DNA from 2 places in the Pseudomonas sp. LPB0260 genome. Region 2 is predicted to be linked to the other one. Evidence: riboswitches for the same ligand, from Rfam matches in the RefSeq annotation. Region 2 holds a riboswitch; the other holds the start of a gene.
The links. Region 2 has a riboswitch for S-adenosylhomocysteine ahead of ahcY (adenosylhomocysteinase). Riboswitches for the same ligand answer to the same signal wherever they lie in the genome.

Region 1 (7,591 bases), 3.1 Mb from region 2:
AGTACCGCGACAGCGTGCTGGCCCTGCTCGACGCCCTGGGCTTCGCCGGCGACGCCACGGCCCTGGAGGTCGGCCCCGGCGACGGCAGCTTCCTGCCCGAGCTGGCCCGGCGCTTCGCCCGGGTCACCGCGCTGGACAACAGCCCGGCGATGCTCGAGCTGGCTCGCCAGCGCTGCATGAAGGAAGGATTGGACAACGTCGCGCTGCAGTTGGCCGACGCATTGAATGACGAGTACCCGAGCGCCGACTGCGTGGTGCTGAACATGGTCCTGCACCATTTCGCCGCCCCCGCCGACGCGCTCAAGCAGCTGGCACTGCGCGTAAACCGCGGCGGCAGCCTGCTGATCACCGAGTTGTGCAGCCACAACCAGAGTTGGGCCAGGCAGGCCTGCGGCGATCTCTGGCTGGGCTTCGAACAGGACGACCTGGCCCGTTGGGCCATCGCCGCAGGGCTCACGCCCGGCGAAAGCCAGTACCTGGGCTTACGCAATGGTTTCCAGATTCAGGTGCGGCACTTCGCCAAACCGGATGAACACACCGGCCCACGGGCCACCCTCACCCACCGGTAATTAATTTAGGAAGACCGATAGATGAGCGAATACTCCCTGTTTACCTCCGAGTCCGTGTCCGAAGGCCATCCGGACAAGATCGCCGACCAGATTTCCGACGCGATCCTCGACGCCATCATTTCCCAGGACAAGCATGCCCGCGTGGCCTGCGAGACCCTGGTCAAGACCGGCGTGGCGATCATCGCCGGCGAAGTCACCACCTCGGCCTGGGTCGACCTGGAAGAGCTGGTGCGCAAGGTCATCGTCGACATCGGCTACGACAGCTCCGACGTCGGCTTCGATGGCGCCACCTGCGGCATCATCAACATCATTGGCAAGCAGTCCCCGGACATCAACCAGGGCGTCGACCGCAGCAAGCCGGAAGACCAGGGTGCCGGCGACCAGGGCCTGATGTTCGGCTACGCCAGCAACGAGACCGACGTGCTGATGCCGGCGCCGATCTGCTTCAGCCACCGCCTGGTCGAACGCCAGGCCGAGGCGCGCAAGTCCGGCCTGCTGCCGTGGCTGCGCCCGGACGCCAAGAGCCAGGTCACCTGCCGCTACGAGAACGGCAAGGTGGTCGGCATCGACGCCGTGGTGCTGTCCACCCAGCACAACCCGGACGTCAGCTACAACGACCTGCGCGAAGGCGTGATGGAGCTGATCGTCAAGCACGTGCTGCCGGCCGAACTGCTGCACAAGGACACCCAGTTCCACATCAACCCGACCGGCCAGTTCATCATCGGCGGCCCGGTGGGCGACTGCGGCCTGACCGGGCGCAAGATCATCGTCGACTCCTACGGCGGCATGGCCCGTCACGGTGGCGGCGCCTTCTCCGGCAAGGACCCGTCCAAGGTCGACCGCAGCGCCGCCTATGCCGGCCGCTACGTGGCCAAGAACATCGTCGCCGCCGGCCTCGCCGAGCGCTGCGAGATCCAGGTGTCCTACGCCATCGGCGTGGCCCAGCCGACCTCCATCTCGGTCAACACCTTCGGCACCAACAAGGTCAGCGAAGACAGCATCATCAAGCTGGTCCGCGAGGTCTTCGACCTGCGCCCATACGCCATCACCAAGATGCTCGACCTGCTGCACCCGATGTACCAGCCGACCGCGGCCTACGGCCACTTCGGCCGCGAGCCGGTGGAGATGAGCTACGGCGACGACAACTTCACCGCCTTCACCTGGGAGAAGACCGACAAGGCCGCCGAACTGCGCGCCGCCGCCGGCCTGTAAGCCCCCGCTATAAGAAAAAAGCCCCGCATCCGCGGGGCTTTTTTATTTGTTGGACAACGCCACGAGGGCTCAGTCGCCCGCTCGCTCAGAACGCGCGAAACTCCTTGTGGCAGGCCTCGCAACTGTCCTCGACCCGCTGCACGACCGGCGCCAGCTCGCTCTGGCGCAGCGGCGGGGCGGTGGTGGCCTCGACCAGGGCGGCCGTCGCCCCCTCGAGCTCGCGGGCCAGCGCCTGGAAACGCGCCTGGCGCTGCCACACCTCGTCCTTGGCGCGGGTGTCGTCCTCTTCCTTGACCTGGGGGAAGTGCTGCCAGGGCTCGCGCGCCAGCTGATCCAGCTCCGCGGCACCCTGGATAAAGCGCTGCTCGTCGAAGGCGATGCGCCCGCGCAGCATGCCGCCCAGGTCTTCGCTGGTCTTGAGCATCTGCTTGAAGATCGCCTGGCGCTTGCCCAGGGGCGAATCCGGGTCGACGCCGCCGCAGGCGGCCAGGGCCAGGCTGATGAACAGGACGGGTAAGGCGATCTTCAGTTTCATAGGCAATAGGTTCGACGGTGAAAAACGGGCCACAGTATCCCGACTCGTGACGCCCGGGCCAAGCGCGGTGTTTTGCCACAAATGTCGAGCGGGCGAATCCGTCGATCTGCCGGCAACCCTCGAGACGGCCAATCCGGCGACGGAAAGCCTTGGGCTCGGCGAGCGCCGCCGCTATAATCGGCGGGCTTCACGCGACCGGCACCGCTCCGGTCGTGCCCGCCACCCGTCCGAGGGGCGCTGCAGCAGACCCTGTCCACAGGGATTTGTCAGGCTCGGATGGGGCGTGCTCTCTCCCGCAGAGGGCGTTCAACGCATCAACGGCGCCCATTCGCAGACAACGAATGGAGAACTCTATATATGAGCGCTGTAATGACGCCTGCCGGTTTTAACGACTACAAGGTCGCCGACATTTCCCTGGCCGCCTGGGGCCGTCGCGAGCTGATCATCGCCGAGTCCGAGATGCCCGCCCTGATGGGCCTGCGCCGCAAGTACGCCGGCGAACAGCCACTCAAAGGCGCGAAGATCCTCGGCTGCATCCACATGACCATCCAGACCGGCGTGCTGATCGAGACTCTGATTGCCCTCGGCGCCGAGGTGCGCTGGTCGAGCTGCAACATCTTCTCCACCCAGGACCAGGCCGCTGCCGCCATCGCCGCCGCCGGCATCCCGGTGTTCGCCTGGAAGGGCGAGACCGAAGAAGAGTACGAGTGGTGCATCGAGCAGACCATCCTCAAGGATGGCCAGCCGTGGGACGCCAACATGATTCTCGACGACGGCGGCGACCTGACCGAGATCCTGCACAAGAAATACCCGGCGATGCTGGACAAGATCCACGGCATCACCGAGGAAACCACCACCGGCGTGCACCGCCTGCTCGACATGCTCAAGGCCGGCACCCTGAAAGTCCCGGCGATCAACGTCAACGACTCGGTGACCAAGAGCAAGAACGACAACAAGTACGGCTGCCGCCACAGCCTCAACGACGCCATCAAGCGCGGCACCGACCACCTGCTGTCGGGCAAGCAGGCCCTGGTGATCGGCTACGGCGACGTGGGCAAGGGCTCGGCGCAGTCGCTGCGCCAGGAAGGCATGATCGTCAAGGTCAGCGAAGTCGACCCGATCTGCGCCATGCAGGCCTGCATGGACGGCTTCGAGCTGGTTTCGCCCTACAAGAACGGCATCAACGACGGCACCGAGGCCAGCGTCGACGCCGCCCTGCTGGGCAAGATCGACCTGATCGTCACCACCACCGGCAACGTCAACGTCTGTGACGCCGGCATGCTCAAGGCACTGAAGAAGCGCGCCGTGGTGTGCAACATCGGCCACTTCGACAACGAGATCGACACCGCCTTCATGCGCAAGCACTGGGCCTGGGAAGAAGTGAAGCCGCAGGTGCACAAGGTCCACCGCAACGGCCTGGACCTCGACCCGCTCAACGACGACTACCTGATCCTCCTGGCCGAAGGCCGCCTGGTCAACCTGGGCAATGCCACCGGCCACCCGAGCCGGATCATGGACGGCTCCTTCGCCAACCAGGTGCTGGCGCAGATCTTCCTGTTCGAGCAGAAGTTCGCCGACCTGCCGGCGGCGCAGAAGGCCGAACGCCTGTGCGTGGAAGTGCTGCCGAAGAAGCTCGACGAGGAAGTGGCGCTGGAGATGGTCAAGGGCTTCGGCGGCGTGGTCACCCAGCTGACGCCGAAGCAGGCCGAGTACATCGGCGTGACCGTGGAAGGCCCGTTCAAGCCGGACAGCTACCGCTACTAAGCCTCCGGCCGCAGGCGCCCCGCACAGCCCCTGGGCCGTGCCGGGCGCCTCGCCCCATCAGCCTCACGCCTGGATATTCCTATGAGCCAAGAACACAGCTTCAGCTTCGAGTTCTTCCCCGCGAAGACCGAGGCCGGGCATGAAAAACTGCTGAACACCGCGCGCGAACTGGCCGCCTACAAGCCGGACTTCTTCTCCTGCACCTATGGCGCCGGCGGCTCCACCCGCGATCGCACGGTTTCCACCGTGCTGCAGCTGAATGACGAGGTGCGGGTAGCCACCGCACCCCACCTGTCCTGCGTCGGCGACAGCAAGGCCGAACTGCGCCAGCTGCTGAACCTGTACAAGGACGCCGGGATCAAGCGCATCGTCGCCCTGCGCGGCGACCTGCCCTCCGGCATGGGCATGGCCAGCGGCGAACTGCGCTACGCCAACGAGCTGGTCAGCTTCATCCGTGAGGAGACCGGCGAGCACTTCCATATCGAGATCGCCGCCTACCCGGAGATGCATCCCCAGGCGCGCAACTTCGAGGCCGACATCGCCAACTTCGTGCGCAAGGCCAAGGCCGGCGCCAGCAGCGCGATCACCCAGTACTTCTTCAACGTCGACAGCTACTTCTACTTCGTCGAGCGCGTGCGCAAGCTGGGCGTGGACATCCCGGTGGTGCCCGGCATCATGCCGATCACCAACTACAGCAAGCTGGCGCGCTTCTCCGATGCCTGCGGCGCGGAGATTCCGCGCTGGGTGCGCAAGCAGCTGGAGGCCTACGGCGACGACAGCGACAGCATCCGCGCCTACGGCGAGCAGGTGGTCAGCGAGATGTGCGAGCGCCTGCTGCAAGGCGGCGCGCCGGGCCTGCACTTCTACACCATGAACCTGGCCGGCCCGAGCCTGGCGATCTGGAACAACCTCAAGCTGTCGCGCTGAGGCCAGACGCAACCCTGAGGCCGCCTCTTCCGGCCCCAGGGTTGTGACCGCCTGCCGGTTTGCCGCAAGCGCGCCCTTTCCCGAGCCCGACGGCCCGCGTATTCTGGACCGATGACGGCACTCCAACGACAATTACTCGTCATCCTCCTCCTCGCCAGCTCTTGCCTAACCGCCCAGGCCCAGCCTCTGCGCCTGGTGAGTGAAGCCTGGCCTCCCTACATCTATGAGGAACAGGGCCAGCTGCGCGGCCTGGATTACGAAGCCGCGCACATCGTCCTGCAGCGCCTAGGCGTCGAAGTGGAGTGGCAGCTGATGCCCTGGAAGCGCTGCCTCGCGGCGTTCAGCCAGGGCCGGGTGGACGGCATCTTCGATGTCTTCCAGACCGCCGCACGCCAGGCCACCATGCTGTTCCCCAGCGAACCGTTGTCGGAAATCGAGTTCGTGCTGTTCCACAGCGCGGCGCGCCCCTACCGCTATCGTCGACTGAGCGACCTGGACGGGCTCAAGGTCGGGGTATCCGCCGGCTACTGGTACGCCAATCGGGCCTTTCGCGAATCCGAGCGCTTTACCCGGGAACCGGCGCCCACCCACGCGGCCAATTTCGGCAAACTGCAGCGCGATCGCATCGATCTGGTGATCAACGACCATCGCGCTGGGCACTTCCTGCTGAACCAGATGGGCCTGAGCAAGACGATCGGACACAGCCCCAAGGTGATCAGTCGCGACCGCCTGTACCTGGGCCTGCGCCGCGATGGCGGCTTCGAAGCGCTGGCCGAGCGCTTCGCCGAGGAACTGCGCCGCTTCAAGCGCGAGCCGGGCTATGCCGCCCTGCTCGCCCGTTACGCGCCGCCCCATGAGGTGCACAGCGTTAGCGCGCCAGAAGCGGCGAGCGCTGCCCCCAACCCCTGAAAGCCGGGCGATTGCCGGCCACCTCCGCAGCCGGCAACTTCAGGGGGCGCGCCCCTCAGGCCACCACCTTGTAGCTCGGCACATAGGCACTGCCGCCCGGCAGCTTCATCCGCTGCTGGTCGACGAACGCCTGCAGCAGACGGTCCAGCGGCCGCATGATGCTTTGGTCACCGGTGATCTGGTACGGGCCATGCTCCTCGATCAGGCGAATACCCTGGACCTTCACATTGCCGGCCACGATTCCGGAGAACGCCTGGCGCAGCTGCGCCGCCAGTTCATGCACCGGCTGCGCGCGGGTCAGCTTGAGACCGGCCATGTTCTCGTGGGTGGGCTCGAAGGGACGCTGGAAGGTCTCGTCGATCTTCAGCAGCCAGTTGAAGTGGAAGGCATCGTTGCGCTCGCGGCGGAACTGGGTAACGTCCTTGATTCCCTGGGCCATCTCCCGCGCCACCTCGGCCGGGTCATCGACGATGATCCGGTAACGCTGCTGCGCCTCCTCACCCAGGGTCGCGCCGATGAACTGGTGCAGCTGCTGCAAGTAGGCCTCGGCGCTGCGCGGCCCGGTGAGGATCAGCGGGAAGGGCAGCTCCCTGTTGTCCGGGTGCATGAGGATGCCGAGCAGATAGAGGAACTCCTCGGCGGTACCGGCCCCGCCCGGGAAGATGATGATGCCGTGGCCGACCCGTACGAAGGCCTCCAGGCGCTTCTCGATATCGGGCAGGATGACCAGCTCATTGACGATCGGGTTGGGCGCCTCGGCGGCGATGATGCCCGGCTCGGTCAGCCCCAGGTAACGCCCGGTGACGTTGCGCTGCTTGGCGTGGGCGATGGTGGCGCCCTTCATCGGCCCCTTCATTACTCCGGGGCCGCAGCCGGTGCAGACGTCCAGGCCGCGCAGGCCCAGTTCGTGGCCGACGATCTTGGTGTACTTGTACTCCTCGCGATTGATCGAGTGCCCGCCCCAGCACACCACGATCTTCGGCTCCACGCCGGCACGCAGGGTGCGGGCATTGCGCAGCAGGTGGAAGACATAGTCGGTGATGCCCTGGGAGCTGCTGAAATCGACCCGCTTGTTCTCCAGCTCGCTCTGCGTATAGACGATATCGCGCAGGGCGCTGAACAGCATCTCCCGGGTGCTGGCGATCATTTCGCCATCGACGAAGGCGTCGGCCGGGGCATTCAGCAGCTCGAGACGGATGCCACGATCCTGCTGATGGATGCGGATCTCGAAGTCCGGGTAGGCCTCGAGGATGGTCTTGGCGTTATCGCTGCCCGAACCGGTGTTGAGTATCGCCAGGGCGCACTGGCGAAACAGCGCATAGACGCTGCCGCAACCGGTCTCCCGCAGCTGCTGCACTTCGCGCTGGGACAGGGTCTCCAGGCTTCCTTTGGGGGACACCGAAGCATTGGTGGTGTTTCTCGTGGCCATTGCAGGCGCTCCATCGTGGTGAGGCCGACCAAGCCTGCAAGGCCTGATCGTTGAGTCAAGTTATAGACCAGCGGCCGCTCGGTCCGGCATTCGCCAGGGGCAAACCCGGGCATTGCTGCCGTTGCGCCGCGCCGGTCTGGGTCGAGACCGCGGCGTCAGCGACGCCCCCGATCGACATGGGGTGACGACTGCGCAGCATGATCTCCGAGACGATGCGACTTTGCACGTCGAGCTTTACTGCGCCGT
Region 2 (7,591 bases):
TGGGGCCATCGCTGCGCTCGATCGCGCACTTCCAGGCCACCGCCGATTCCACCGCGTCGGCCGGACGCCAGGTGTTGAGGTTCGGCGTGCAACGCAGGCTGGCCAGCTGCTCGATCGGCTGGTGGGTCGGGCCGTCCTCGCCCAGACCGATGGAGTCGTGGGTGTAGACGAACAGCACGCGCTTCTTCATCAGCGCCGACATGCGCACGGCGTTGCAGGCGTATTCCATGAACACCAGGAAGGTCGCGCCGTAGGGGATGAAGCCGCCGTGCAGGGCGATGCCGTTCATGATCGCGCTCATGCCGAACTCGCGCACGCCATAGAACATGTAGTTGCCCGAGGCGTCCGCCGCGGAGACGCCCTGGCAACCCTTCCACAGGGTCAGGTTGGAGCCGGCCAGGTCGGCCGAGCCGCCGAGGAATTCCGGCAGCAGCGGGCCGAAGGCGTTCAGCGCGTTCTGGCTGGCCTTGCGGCTGGCGATGGTCTCGCCCTTCTCGGCGACTTCCTGGATGTAGGCGGCGGCCTTCTCGGCGAAGTCGGCCGGCAGCTCGCCCTTGATGCGCCGCTGGAACTCGGTGGCCAGTTCCGGGTAGGCGGCGGCGTAGGCGGCGAAACGCTCGTTCCACTCGGCCTCGACGGCGGCGCCGGCCTGCTTGGCGTCCCACTCGGCATAGATCTCCGCGGGAATCTCGAACGGGCCGTGCTCCCAGCCCAGGGCGGCGCGGGTCAGGGCGATCTCGTCGACGCCCAGCGGCGCGCCGTGGCAGTCTTCCTTGCCCTGCTTGTTCGGCGAGCCGAAGCCGATGGTGGTCTTGCAGCAGATCAGGGTCGGCTGCGCGCTCTTGCGCGCGGTGTCGATGGCGATCTTGATCTCTTCGGCGTCATGGCCGTCGACGTTGCGGATCACCTGCCAGCCGTAGGCCTCGAAGCGGTTCGGCGTGTCGTCGGTGAACCAGCCTTCGACCTCGCCGTCGATGGAGATGCCGTTGTCGTCGTAGAAGGCGATCAGCTTGCCCAGGCCCAGGGTGCCGGCCAGCGAGCAGACTTCATGGCTGATGCCTTCCATCATGCAGCCGTCGCCGAGGAACACGTAGGTGTTGTGGTCGACGATGGCGTGGCCGTCGCGGTTGAACTGCGCAGCCAGGACCTTCTCGGCGATGGCGAAACCCACGGCGTTGGCCAGGCCCTGGCCGAGCGGCCCGGTGGTGGTCTCGACGCCCGGGGTGTAGCCGTATTCCGGGTGGCCCGGGGTGCGGCTGCCCATCTGGCGGAACTGCTTGAGGTCCTCGATGCCGAGGTCGTAGCCGGTCAGGTGCAGCAGCGAATAGATCAGCATCGAGCCATGGCCGTTGGACAGCACGAAGCGGTCGCGGTCGGCGAACTCGGGGTTGTTCGGGTTGTGCTTGAGGTAGTCACGCCACAGCACTTCGGCGATATCCGCCATGCCCATCGGGGCACCCGGGTGGCCGCTGTTGGCTTTCTGCACGGCATCCATGCTCAGGGCACGAATGGCATTGGCACGCTCACGACGGCTGGGCATCGCTGAATCTCCTGCTGGGGCTGATCACGAAAAAGGCGGCCATTTTCGCCCACCCGGGCGGTGCGGGGCAATGACAGATGGTCGCAGGTCCGGCTTTTCTCGGGCCAGGCGCGGCATCAACAAGGCAAATCGCGCCACGACAGCAATATCAAAACTTTTTGATATTGCTGTTGCTGTATGAAAATTGACCGACTAGACTTCGCGCCCTATGAATATCCGCGTGCCCCAGCTGAGCTTCGAGCCTGCCGACGAGCTGGCCGCCCTGTGCAAGGCCGGCGGCGACCCGTTGCGGCTGAATGTGCTGCGAGCCCTGGCCAACGACTCGTTCGGCGTGCTGGAGCTGGCGCAGATCTTCGCCACCGGCCAGTCGGGCATGAGCCATCACCTCAAGGTACTGGCCCAGGCCGGCCTGGTGGCCACGCGCCGCGAGGGCAACGCGATCTTCTATCGCCGCGCCCTGGCCCAGGGCGACTCGCTCGGTGGCACGCTGCACGCGGCGCTGCTGGAGGAAGTCGACAGCCTGGCGCTGCCCGCCGAGGTGCAGGCGCGGATAGCCGCAGTGCACGGCCAGCGGGCGGCGACCAGCCAGGATTTTTTCGCCCGCTGCGCGGCCAGCTTCCAGGCCCAGCAGGACCTGATCGCCGGACTGCCGCAGTACCGCGACAGCGTGCTGGCCCTGCTCGACGCCCTGGGCTTCGCCGGCGACGCCACGGCCCTGGAGGTCGGCCCCGGCGACGGCAGCTTCCTGCCCGAGCTGGCCCGGCGCTTCGCCCGGGTCACCGCGCTGGACAACAGCCCGGCGATGCTCGAGCTGGCTCGCCAGCGCTGCATGAAGGAAGGATTGGACAACGTCGCGCTGCAGTTGGCCGACGCATTGAATGACGAGTACCCGAGCGCCGACTGCGTGGTGCTGAACATGGTCCTGCACCATTTCGCCGCCCCCGCCGACGCGCTCAAGCAGCTGGCACTGCGCGTAAACCGCGGCGGCAGCCTGCTGATCACCGAGTTGTGCAGCCACAACCAGAGTTGGGCCAGGCAGGCCTGCGGCGATCTCTGGCTGGGCTTCGAACAGGACGACCTGGCCCGTTGGGCCATCGCCGCAGGGCTCACGCCCGGCGAAAGCCAGTACCTGGGCTTACGCAATGGTTTCCAGATTCAGGTGCGGCACTTCGCCAAACCGGATGAACACACCGGCCCACGGGCCACCCTCACCCACCGGTAATTAATTTAGGAAGACCGATAGATGAGCGAATACTCCCTGTTTACCTCCGAGTCCGTGTCCGAAGGCCATCCGGACAAGATCGCCGACCAGATTTCCGACGCGATCCTCGACGCCATCATTTCCCAGGACAAGCATGCCCGCGTGGCCTGCGAGACCCTGGTCAAGACCGGCGTGGCGATCATCGCCGGCGAAGTCACCACCTCGGCCTGGGTCGACCTGGAAGAGCTGGTGCGCAAGGTCATCGTCGACATCGGCTACGACAGCTCCGACGTCGGCTTCGATGGCGCCACCTGCGGCATCATCAACATCATTGGCAAGCAGTCCCCGGACATCAACCAGGGCGTCGACCGCAGCAAGCCGGAAGACCAGGGTGCCGGCGACCAGGGCCTGATGTTCGGCTACGCCAGCAACGAGACCGACGTGCTGATGCCGGCGCCGATCTGCTTCAGCCACCGCCTGGTCGAACGCCAGGCCGAGGCGCGCAAGTCCGGCCTGCTGCCGTGGCTGCGCCCGGACGCCAAGAGCCAGGTCACCTGCCGCTACGAGAACGGCAAGGTGGTCGGCATCGACGCCGTGGTGCTGTCCACCCAGCACAACCCGGACGTCAGCTACAACGACCTGCGCGAAGGCGTGATGGAGCTGATCGTCAAGCACGTGCTGCCGGCCGAACTGCTGCACAAGGACACCCAGTTCCACATCAACCCGACCGGCCAGTTCATCATCGGCGGCCCGGTGGGCGACTGCGGCCTGACCGGGCGCAAGATCATCGTCGACTCCTACGGCGGCATGGCCCGTCACGGTGGCGGCGCCTTCTCCGGCAAGGACCCGTCCAAGGTCGACCGCAGCGCCGCCTATGCCGGCCGCTACGTGGCCAAGAACATCGTCGCCGCCGGCCTCGCCGAGCGCTGCGAGATCCAGGTGTCCTACGCCATCGGCGTGGCCCAGCCGACCTCCATCTCGGTCAACACCTTCGGCACCAACAAGGTCAGCGAAGACAGCATCATCAAGCTGGTCCGCGAGGTCTTCGACCTGCGCCCATACGCCATCACCAAGATGCTCGACCTGCTGCACCCGATGTACCAGCCGACCGCGGCCTACGGCCACTTCGGCCGCGAGCCGGTGGAGATGAGCTACGGCGACGACAACTTCACCGCCTTCACCTGGGAGAAGACCGACAAGGCCGCCGAACTGCGCGCCGCCGCCGGCCTGTAAGCCCCCGCTATAAGAAAAAAGCCCCGCATCCGCGGGGCTTTTTTATTTGTTGGACAACGCCACGAGGGCTCAGTCGCCCGCTCGCTCAGAACGCGCGAAACTCCTTGTGGCAGGCCTCGCAACTGTCCTCGACCCGCTGCACGACCGGCGCCAGCTCGCTCTGGCGCAGCGGCGGGGCGGTGGTGGCCTCGACCAGGGCGGCCGTCGCCCCCTCGAGCTCGCGGGCCAGCGCCTGGAAACGCGCCTGGCGCTGCCACACCTCGTCCTTGGCGCGGGTGTCGTCCTCTTCCTTGACCTGGGGGAAGTGCTGCCAGGGCTCGCGCGCCAGCTGATCCAGCTCCGCGGCACCCTGGATAAAGCGCTGCTCGTCGAAGGCGATGCGCCCGCGCAGCATGCCGCCCAGGTCTTCGCTGGTCTTGAGCATCTGCTTGAAGATCGCCTGGCGCTTGCCCAGGGGCGAATCCGGGTCGACGCCGCCGCAGGCGGCCAGGGCCAGGCTGATGAACAGGACGGGTAAGGCGATCTTCAGTTTCATAGGCAATAGGTTCGACGGTGAAAAACGGGCCACAGTATCCCGACTCGTGACGCCCGGGCCAAGCGCGGTGTTTTGCCACAAATGTCGAGCGGGCGAATCCGTCGATCTGCCGGCAACCCTCGAGACGGCCAATCCGGCGACGGAAAGCCTTGGGCTCGGCGAGCGCCGCCGCTATAATCGGCGGGCTTCACGCGACCGGCACCGCTCCGGTCGTGCCCGCCACCCGTCCGAGGGGCGCTGCAGCAGACCCTGTCCACAGGGATTTGTCAGGCTCGGATGGGGCGTGCTCTCTCCCGCAGAGGGCGTTCAACGCATCAACGGCGCCCATTCGCAGACAACGAATGGAGAACTCTATATATGAGCGCTGTAATGACGCCTGCCGGTTTTAACGACTACAAGGTCGCCGACATTTCCCTGGCCGCCTGGGGCCGTCGCGAGCTGATCATCGCCGAGTCCGAGATGCCCGCCCTGATGGGCCTGCGCCGCAAGTACGCCGGCGAACAGCCACTCAAAGGCGCGAAGATCCTCGGCTGCATCCACATGACCATCCAGACCGGCGTGCTGATCGAGACTCTGATTGCCCTCGGCGCCGAGGTGCGCTGGTCGAGCTGCAACATCTTCTCCACCCAGGACCAGGCCGCTGCCGCCATCGCCGCCGCCGGCATCCCGGTGTTCGCCTGGAAGGGCGAGACCGAAGAAGAGTACGAGTGGTGCATCGAGCAGACCATCCTCAAGGATGGCCAGCCGTGGGACGCCAACATGATTCTCGACGACGGCGGCGACCTGACCGAGATCCTGCACAAGAAATACCCGGCGATGCTGGACAAGATCCACGGCATCACCGAGGAAACCACCACCGGCGTGCACCGCCTGCTCGACATGCTCAAGGCCGGCACCCTGAAAGTCCCGGCGATCAACGTCAACGACTCGGTGACCAAGAGCAAGAACGACAACAAGTACGGCTGCCGCCACAGCCTCAACGACGCCATCAAGCGCGGCACCGACCACCTGCTGTCGGGCAAGCAGGCCCTGGTGATCGGCTACGGCGACGTGGGCAAGGGCTCGGCGCAGTCGCTGCGCCAGGAAGGCATGATCGTCAAGGTCAGCGAAGTCGACCCGATCTGCGCCATGCAGGCCTGCATGGACGGCTTCGAGCTGGTTTCGCCCTACAAGAACGGCATCAACGACGGCACCGAGGCCAGCGTCGACGCCGCCCTGCTGGGCAAGATCGACCTGATCGTCACCACCACCGGCAACGTCAACGTCTGTGACGCCGGCATGCTCAAGGCACTGAAGAAGCGCGCCGTGGTGTGCAACATCGGCCACTTCGACAACGAGATCGACACCGCCTTCATGCGCAAGCACTGGGCCTGGGAAGAAGTGAAGCCGCAGGTGCACAAGGTCCACCGCAACGGCCTGGACCTCGACCCGCTCAACGACGACTACCTGATCCTCCTGGCCGAAGGCCGCCTGGTCAACCTGGGCAATGCCACCGGCCACCCGAGCCGGATCATGGACGGCTCCTTCGCCAACCAGGTGCTGGCGCAGATCTTCCTGTTCGAGCAGAAGTTCGCCGACCTGCCGGCGGCGCAGAAGGCCGAACGCCTGTGCGTGGAAGTGCTGCCGAAGAAGCTCGACGAGGAAGTGGCGCTGGAGATGGTCAAGGGCTTCGGCGGCGTGGTCACCCAGCTGACGCCGAAGCAGGCCGAGTACATCGGCGTGACCGTGGAAGGCCCGTTCAAGCCGGACAGCTACCGCTACTAAGCCTCCGGCCGCAGGCGCCCCGCACAGCCCCTGGGCCGTGCCGGGCGCCTCGCCCCATCAGCCTCACGCCTGGATATTCCTATGAGCCAAGAACACAGCTTCAGCTTCGAGTTCTTCCCCGCGAAGACCGAGGCCGGGCATGAAAAACTGCTGAACACCGCGCGCGAACTGGCCGCCTACAAGCCGGACTTCTTCTCCTGCACCTATGGCGCCGGCGGCTCCACCCGCGATCGCACGGTTTCCACCGTGCTGCAGCTGAATGACGAGGTGCGGGTAGCCACCGCACCCCACCTGTCCTGCGTCGGCGACAGCAAGGCCGAACTGCGCCAGCTGCTGAACCTGTACAAGGACGCCGGGATCAAGCGCATCGTCGCCCTGCGCGGCGACCTGCCCTCCGGCATGGGCATGGCCAGCGGCGAACTGCGCTACGCCAACGAGCTGGTCAGCTTCATCCGTGAGGAGACCGGCGAGCACTTCCATATCGAGATCGCCGCCTACCCGGAGATGCATCCCCAGGCGCGCAACTTCGAGGCCGACATCGCCAACTTCGTGCGCAAGGCCAAGGCCGGCGCCAGCAGCGCGATCACCCAGTACTTCTTCAACGTCGACAGCTACTTCTACTTCGTCGAGCGCGTGCGCAAGCTGGGCGTGGACATCCCGGTGGTGCCCGGCATCATGCCGATCACCAACTACAGCAAGCTGGCGCGCTTCTCCGATGCCTGCGGCGCGGAGATTCCGCGCTGGGTGCGCAAGCAGCTGGAGGCCTACGGCGACGACAGCGACAGCATCCGCGCCTACGGCGAGCAGGTGGTCAGCGAGATGTGCGAGCGCCTGCTGCAAGGCGGCGCGCCGGGCCTGCACTTCTACACCATGAACCTGGCCGGCCCGAGCCTGGCGATCTGGAACAACCTCAAGCTGTCGCGCTGAGGCCAGACGCAACCCTGAGGCCGCCTCTTCCGGCCCCAGGGTTGTGACCGCCTGCCGGTTTGCCGCAAGCGCGCCCTTTCCCGAGCCCGACGGCCCGCGTATTCTGGACCGATGACGGCACTCCAACGACAATTACTCGTCATCCTCCTCCTCGCCAGCTCTTGCCTAACCGCCCAGGCCCAGCCTCTGCGCCTGGTGAGTGAAGCCTGGCCTCCCTACATCTATGAGGAACAGGGCCAGCTGCGCGGCCTGGATTACGAAGCCGCGCACATCGTCCTGCAGCGCCTAGGCGTCGAAGTGGAGTGGCAGCTGATGCCCTGGAAGCGCTGCCTCGCGGCGTTCAGCCAGGGCCGGGTGGACGGCATCTTCGATGTCTTCCAGACCGCCGCAC

Region 1: it holds a riboswitch for S-adenosylhomocysteine, as region 2 does, so the genes downstream of both, ahcY (adenosylhomocysteinase) here and ahcY (adenosylhomocysteinase) in region 2, are expected to answer to the same signal.

What each region holds. Positions count from the first base shown of each region.
Region 1 covers NZ_CP058247.1:865,595-873,185, forward strand. Annotated here, with positions in the region: gene LPB260_RS03695 (metalloregulator ArsR/SmtB family transcription factor) at 1-569, shown strand, start outside; gene metK (methionine adenosyltransferase) at 591-1,781, shown strand; gene LPB260_RS03705 (cytochrome c) at 1,867-2,316, opposite strand; S-adenosyl-L-homocysteine riboswitch at 2,540-2,649, shown strand; gene ahcY (adenosylhomocysteinase) at 2,674-4,080, shown strand; gene metF (methylenetetrahydrofolate reductase [NAD(P)H]) at 4,162-5,007, shown strand; gene LPB260_RS03720 (ABC transporter substrate-binding protein) at 5,119-5,916, shown strand; gene ppnN (nucleotide 5'-monophosphate nucleosidase PpnN) at 5,972-7,345, opposite strand.
Region 2 covers NZ_CP058247.1:4,177,302-4,184,892, forward strand. Annotated here, with positions in the region: gene tkt (transketolase) at 1-1,540, opposite strand, end outside; gene LPB260_RS18645 (metalloregulator ArsR/SmtB family transcription factor) at 1,749-2,762, shown strand; gene metK (methionine adenosyltransferase) at 2,784-3,974, shown strand; gene LPB260_RS18655 (cytochrome c) at 4,060-4,509, opposite strand; S-adenosyl-L-homocysteine riboswitch at 4,733-4,842, shown strand; gene ahcY (adenosylhomocysteinase) at 4,867-6,273, shown strand; gene metF (methylenetetrahydrofolate reductase [NAD(P)H]) at 6,355-7,200, shown strand; gene LPB260_RS18670 (ABC transporter substrate-binding protein) at 7,312-7,591, shown strand, end outside.